Regions from separate parts of the Allobosea sp. F3-2 genome, predicted to be linked through region 2. Evidence: predicted binding sites of a transcription regulator. Region 2 holds the regulator's gene; the other holds the start of a gene.
The links. The regulator LexA, encoded in region 2, represses DNA repair genes until DNA is damaged. The targets are predictions, from matches to a motif close to TGTTCNNNNTGTGTTCNG.
Positions count from the first base shown of each region.

Region 1 (3,412 bases), 3.0 Mb from region 2:
AGCGCACGCGGCGCCGGCTTCAGCAGCGCCGGCATATAGATGTGGAAAGCGCCGAAGCGGATGCCGAGCTGGCGCAGCGCGGCGCGGCCCTCCTGATCGAGCGCCTTCATCTCCTCGCCGACCTTGGAGCGCTCGAGCACGCCGAGCGCCTCGGCCGCCTGATAGGCAATGCCGCGCGCGATGCCGATGACGCTCTCGGCCGCTTCGAGGATCTGGATCGCGCCGAGCAGGCGGGTGATGTGATTCTTCAGCCAGAGATTGAGGCGCGCCTCGACCTGCTCGCGCGCTGCTCCGGTGAGGTGTTCTTCCACAAGAAGGCGCAGCCGCGGCTCCAGCACCTTCTCGCCGGCGACAAGGCGCGCCACCGGCTCGCCGGTCCAGCGCACCAGCCCATCATGCGAGAGCACGAAGGCATCATCGCCCGCCAGCACGACGCGCGCCGCCCGCGACTCGATCTCGGCGCCGAGCGCCTTCGTCGCCGCCAGGTTCAGGGCCTTGACCTCAGCCCCACCGGCCTTCGGGTCCGCCGTAAAGCGGAAGCCCTGCAGCATTCCCACGTGCTGGCCCTCGACGAGCACGTCGCCCGTCGCGGTGACCTCAGCCTCCAACATCGCATTCTCCCGCAAGCGGCGCATCAGCACGCTGGTGCGCCGATCGACAAATCGGTGGGCCAGACGCTCGTGCAGAGCGTCCGACAGCTTGTCCTCTACAAGACGAGCCATCCCCTGCCAATGCTCAGGATCAGGCAACCAGTCCGGACGATTGGCGACATAGGTCCAGGTCCTGACCTGCGCGATCCTGGCGGAGAGCGTGTCAATCTCGCCATCGGTGCGGTCGAGCGAGGCGAGTTGCGTCGCATACCAGTCGGCATCGAGCCTGCCGTGGCGCATCAGCCTGAGATACAGCGTCGTCGCGAGATCGGCGTGCTGCATCGGCGAGATCTTGCGGTAGTCGGGCAAGCCGCAGACCTCCCAGAGCCGCTCGACCGCTGCGCGCCCATGCGCCAGCGCCGCGACATCGGGGTCCCTTGCCAGAATCTCCAAGGTCGTCATGTCCTCGGCGATCAGCGCTCGCGTCAGCCCGAGTTCAGATGGCTGGATATTGAGCGTGTCGATGAGGCCGGCGATCGAGCGCAGATCGAGGTCGGAATTGCGCCACTGCATCTGGCGCACCGGCTCGAAGCGATGATTCTCGATCGCCTCGACCAGTTCCGCGTCGAAGGGCGGGCAGCGCCCGCTGGTGCCGAAGGTGCCGTCGCGCAGATGCCGCCCGGCGCGGCCGGCGATCTGGCCGAATTCGGCCGGGTTGAGCTTGCGGTAGTGATGCCCGTCGAACTTCCGCTCCCCGGCAAAGGCGATGTGATTGACGTCGAGATTGAGCCCCATGCCGATCGCATCGGTGGCGACGAGGTAATCGACATCGCCGGACTGGTAGATCTCGACCTGGGCATTGCGGGTGCGCGGGCTGAGCGCACCGAGCACGACGGCCGCCCCGCCCTTCTGCCGGCGGATCAGCTCGGCGATGGCATAGACCTCCTCGACCGAGAAGGCGACGACGGCCGAGCGCGGCGGGAGCCGGGTGATCTTGCGGTCACCGGCGAAGGTCAGGTTGGAGAGGCGCGGGCGCGTGACGACATTGACGCCGGGGATGAGCTGCTCGATCAGCGGCTTCATCGTCCCGGCGCCGATCAGCATCGTCTCGGCCCGGCCGCGGCGGTTGAGCAGCCGATCGGTGAAGACATGGCCGCGGTCGAGGTCGGAAGCGAGCTGGATTTCGTCTATCGCGACGAAATCGACCGCGAGGTCGCGCGGCATCGCCTCGACGGTGCAGACCCAGAAGCGCGGCCGCTCCGGCTTGATCTTCTCCTCGCCGGTGACGAGGGCGACGGCCTTGAGGCCGACCTTGTCGACCACGCGCTGGTAGACCTCGCGCGCCAGCAATCTGAGCGGCAGGCCGATCATCCCCGTGGGGTGAGCGACCATGCGCTCGATGGCAAGGTGGGTCTTGCCGGTATTGGTGGGCCCCAGCACCGCCGTCACGCCATGAGCGCGGGCGGCAGGTGGCAGCGAACGAAACGGAAGCAAGGCGAAGGAGCCGATCATCTCGCCCGCCCATGCGGGCGGGAGCGTGGACGGGAATCAGGAACGAGTCTGGAACGAAGCGAGGCCGAATCGCGGACTCCGGCAGAATCGGGATTTGTTCCCTTTTCGGAGCTGTCCTCCCTTCGGCATGGGCCATCCCGGCATAGCGCGCCCTCCCGTGAAACCCTCGTGGCGGCGGCAGCAGGCCGCGCGGCACCTTTCCTATTTAAGCCCTTCCGCCCCGGAAACGAGAGGCAATTGACGCGAAGGCTTTCCAACCGAACAGGCGCGCGGTCATCCCGGACAAGCCGCGTCAGCGGCGCCGATCCGGGATCCATGCCTGAACCTCCATCGGAAGCGCTCCGGCATGGATCCCGGGTCAAGCCCGGGATGACCGCGCGTTTCGGCCGTTCAAATGGCAAGTCGGCCAGACCGCCTCAATGATGGGCGTGAGCGCACTGTCCGTGATCGGCCAGCGCCTCGATGATCGCGCAGTCGCAGGCGGCGACACCGCCAGAACAGGTGGTGGCGATCCGTTCCAGCTCCTTCTCCAGCGAGCGCAGCTTCGCGATCTTGTCCCGAACCTCTTCGAGATGCGAGACGGAGATCGCATGCGCCTCGTCGCAAGCGATGCCGGGCGTATCGGAGAGCCTGAGCAGCGTGCGGATATTGTCGACGGCGAAGCCGAGATCGCGCGCATGCTTGATGAAGGCGAGCCGCTCGGCATGGCGCCGGCCGTAGCGGCGCTGGTTGCCCTCGGAGCGTTCCGGCGGCGGCAGGAGCCCGACCTGCTCGTAATAACGGATCGTCTCGACCTTGACTCCGGTGCGCTCCGCCAGCGCGCCGATCGGCATCACGCGTTCGAGCCTGTCCAGTGCAGCCATGGCCTCACCTCAAAAGCTATAGTCTCTACAGCTTTAGATAGACCGCGCCGCCCACATGGCAAGAGCCTATCCGCACGGCCGCGCCGTCATTCTCGGGCGGAGCGAAGCGCAGACCCGAGAATCTCTGGCAAGCAGAGGCTCCGGAGCCTCCGCGTCACGAGATGCTCGGGTCAAGCCCGAGCGTGACGGGCTGGGATCAGGCGACGCCCATCGCCAGCAGGTCGTGGACATGCACCAGCCCGACCGGCCTCTCCTGCTCGTCCACGACGACCAGCGCGGTGATCCGCATGCGGTTGACCAGCTCCAGCGCCTCGACGGCGAGCGTATCGAGCCCGATGCGCCGTGGATTCGCCGTCATGATGTCGCGTGCCCTGAGCGAGCCGCCGCCGCCCATCGTCGCCTTGCGGCGCAGATCGCCATCGGTGACGACGCCGGCGAGCTTGCCGT
Region 1 covers NZ_CP042331.1:3,870,683-3,874,094, forward strand. The annotation lists gene FQV39_RS17785 (helicase-related protein) at 1-2,102, opposite strand, end outside; gene FQV39_RS17790 (MerR family transcriptional regulator) at 2,519-2,938, opposite strand; gene FQV39_RS17795 (KpsF/GutQ family sugar-phosphate isomerase) at 3,162-3,412, opposite strand, start outside.
Region 1: FQV39_RS17785 (helicase-related protein) is a predicted target of LexA. The motif match lies at 2,141-2,158, and genes of this name have one in related genera.

Region 2 (3,412 bases):
CACGGGCGGGCGGCTATGATTTCGGTCGCGATGCCTTCTTTCGGGGCATCGGCGCTGTCGGCAGCATCGCGGGCAAGATCGCCCTGGCGCCGCCGCCTTATCCGATACCGACGCGCCTTGCCGTCGATGTCGCCATCGACCAGGCCCGCAATGCCTTGACCCAGCGTATCGCCGAGGTGGGGGGCGGGCAGGGTGGGGCGGTCGCCGCCGCCCTCGTCACGGGAAAGCGGGGGCTGATCACCGAGGCGACGAACAACGACCTGCGCGCCGCCGGCATCTACCACATCGTTTCGATCTCCGGCCTGCATATGGTGCTCGCTGCCGGGACGATCTTCTGGCTGGCGCGCGCCCTGCTGGCGCTCTCCCAGACAGCCGCGCTGCGCTGGCCGATCAAGAAGATCGCGGCGGTCGCGGCGATGATCGGCGCGACCGCCTACTGCATCTTCTCGGGCAGCGATGTCGCGACGGAGCGCTCGCTGATCATGACGCTGGTGATGCTCGGCGCGATCCTCGTCGATCGTGCCGCGCTGAGCATGCGCAATCTCGCGCTTGCCGCGATGATCGTGCTGCTGCGCGAGCCGGATGCGCTGCTCGGGCCGAGCTTCCAGATGTCCTTCGGAGCGGTTGCAGCATTGATCGCCTTCGCCGAACGCTGGGAGGGCCGCAAACGTGCTCAGCCGCCTCCGGTGCTGCCGTGGCCGTTGGGGCCGGTCTGGACGGCGGCGCTCGGCATCCTCGTCACCACCTTGCTGGCGACGGCTGCGACAGCGCCCTTCGGTGCCTATCACTTCCAGACTTTCAACCCCTTCGGCCTGCTCGGCAATGCGATGGCTCTGCCCTTCGTCTCGCTCTTCGTCATGCCGGCGGCCGTCTTTGGCGTGCTGGCCTATCCCTTCGGGCTGGACTGGCCGGCATGGGCGCTGATGGGGCTGGCTTCCGATGTCGTGCTCAAGGTGGCGCATTGGGTCGCGACCATCGACCATTCCACCGTGATGATCGCGGCCTTCGGCCCGGTGGTGCTGGTCTGCTTCGTGCTGGCGCTGCTGTGGCTGACGCTCTGGACCACAGCCTGGCGCTGGCTGGCGGCGTTTCCTCTCATGCTCGGCGTCGCCATCGCCGGCAAGCCGGAACGGCCGGAAATTTTCGTCGAACGCGACGGTTCGGGACTGGCGGTGCGGGGCTCAGATGGCCGCCTCGCGATTGCGGGCAAGCCTAGCCGTTTCGTGCTGCAGCAATGGCTTGCAGCCGATGGCGACAGACGTTCGCCGGACGATCCGACCCTGCGCGCCGGCATCGCCTGTGATGCGCTCGGCTGCGTCGCGAAAATCGCCGACGGGCGCACGGTTTCCTACGCGCGCGAGCGGCTGGCGATCATCGAGGATTGCCGTCGCGCCGATCTCGTCGTCACGGCGATTCCCTGGAACGGGACCTGCAAGGCCCGGCTGGTCGACCGGATGGCGCTCTCGCGCGATGGCGCGACGTCGCTCTATCGAGCCGGTGCCGGCTGGAGCAGCCACATCTCCGAACGGGCCTCGGCAGAGCGCCCCTGGAGCCGCCCTAAAGCATCGCCTCCCGCACAGCCGTCACCGCCATCGACGCCGGCGTTGCAAGCCGGCTTCGCGAACAGCGACCCGGATTCCTTATAAGGCGCTCTTCAGGCGAGGCACATCGCGGGCCGTCATTGCGAGGAGCAAAGCGACGAAGCAATCCAGGAGGACTGGGTGAGACGTTCAGCCCAGTCCTCCTGGATTGCTTCGTCGGCTGCGCCTCCTCGCAATGACGATTCCTCCGATCTTACGGCGGTCTAATAGCGCCGCATCAGATTGACGAGGCGGCCCTGGATCTTGACCCGGTCAGGCCCGAGCACGCGCGTCTCATAGGCGGGGTTGGCGGCTTCGAGCGCGATCGAGGAGCCGCGCTTGCGCAGCCGCTTCAGCGTCGCTTCCTCATCGTCAATCAGCGCCACGACGATGTCGCCGGTATTGGCCGAGTCCTGCTTGCGGATGATGACAGTGTCGCCGTCGAGGATGCCGGCTTCGACCATCGAGTCTCCACGCACTTCCAGCGCGTAATGCTCGCCGGAGCCGAGCATGTCGGGCGGTAGCGAGACGGTGTGGCTGCGGTTCTGGATCGCCGAGATCGGCGTGCCGGCGGCGATGCGGCCCATCACCGGGATCGCGATGGAGGAGCGGCTGTCCTCATCGGCGGCAGGGCGGGGCTTGGCGAGACTGGGCTGCGCGCCGAGGCCGCCCTGGACGACCGCGGGATTGAACCTTGGCCGCTGCTGCGGGGCACCGAGCCCGTCAGGCATCTTGATGATCTCGAGCGCACGCGCCCGGTTGGGCAGGCGGCGGATGAAGCCGCGCTCCTCCAGCGCCATGATCAGCCGGTGAATGCCGGATTTGGAGCGCAGATCGAGCGCATCCTTCATCTCGTCGAAGGAGGGTGGCACACCGCTCTCGCGCAAGCGTTCCTGGATGAAGCGCAGGAGTTCGTGTTGCTTGCGTGTCAGCATGATCCCCGCGGGCCCCTCGAAGGCTGGATTCGAAACAAAGCAGGAACACCATACGCGTTCCACTTGTGTTCCGCAAGCAGCGATGCCGTCGCGGAATGCGCGGGCATTTCACCGATAAGAAAACACTTCGGACATTCCGGACAACCCGCGTTAGCAGCGCCGTTCCGGAATCCATCGTAAAAGCCTGGCGCTCTATGATGGATTCCGGGACAAGCCCGGAATGACGGTGCGCTTGCGGAAAAGACGGTCCAGGCTACCGCAGCGGCAGGATGCGGCAGCCGTCGCCTTTTTTTGCCGGCGCGGCATGGGCTGGCCGGATTGTCAGCGCCTGCGCCCGCGCCAACGTGCCGAGCATCGAGGAATCCTGCCGGTCGAAGGGCGTCGCCATCCAGCCATCCGGGGTCAGCTCCAAAGTGGAGCGCAGATAGTCCTCGCGCTCGTCATTTCCTGGCATGTCGCGGCCGAGACGGGCTGGGATGCTGCGGTCGCGGTCGGCCTCGGCCATGCCGAGCAGCGCCTCGATCAGCGGCAGGACGAAGAGATGGCCGCAGACGATCGAGGAGACCGGGTTGCCGGGCAGGCCGACCACGACCATCCGACCGAGCCGGCCGGTCATCATCGGTTTGCCCGGCCGCATCGCGATCTTCCAGAAGCCGAGCGACATCCCGGCCCGCGTCAGCGCCTCTTGTACAAGGTCATGGGCGCCGACCGAGGCACCTCCGAGCGTGATGAGGACATCGGCATCGGCGGCCCGCGCCTGGCCGATCCTGGCGGCGAGGTCGGCATGATCGTCGCGGGCGATGCCGAGATCGAGAACGGCGCCGCCGGCCTTCTCGACCAGCGCGGCAAGCGAGAAGGAGTTCGAGGCGACGATCTGGTCCCGCCCCACCGGCTCCC
Region 2 covers NZ_CP042331.1:487,608-491,019, forward strand. The annotation lists gene FQV39_RS02365 (ComEC/Rec2 family competence protein) at 1-1,646, shown strand, start outside; gene lexA (transcriptional repressor LexA) at 1,805-2,515, opposite strand; gene FQV39_RS02375 (molybdopterin molybdotransferase MoeA) at 2,769-3,412, opposite strand, start outside.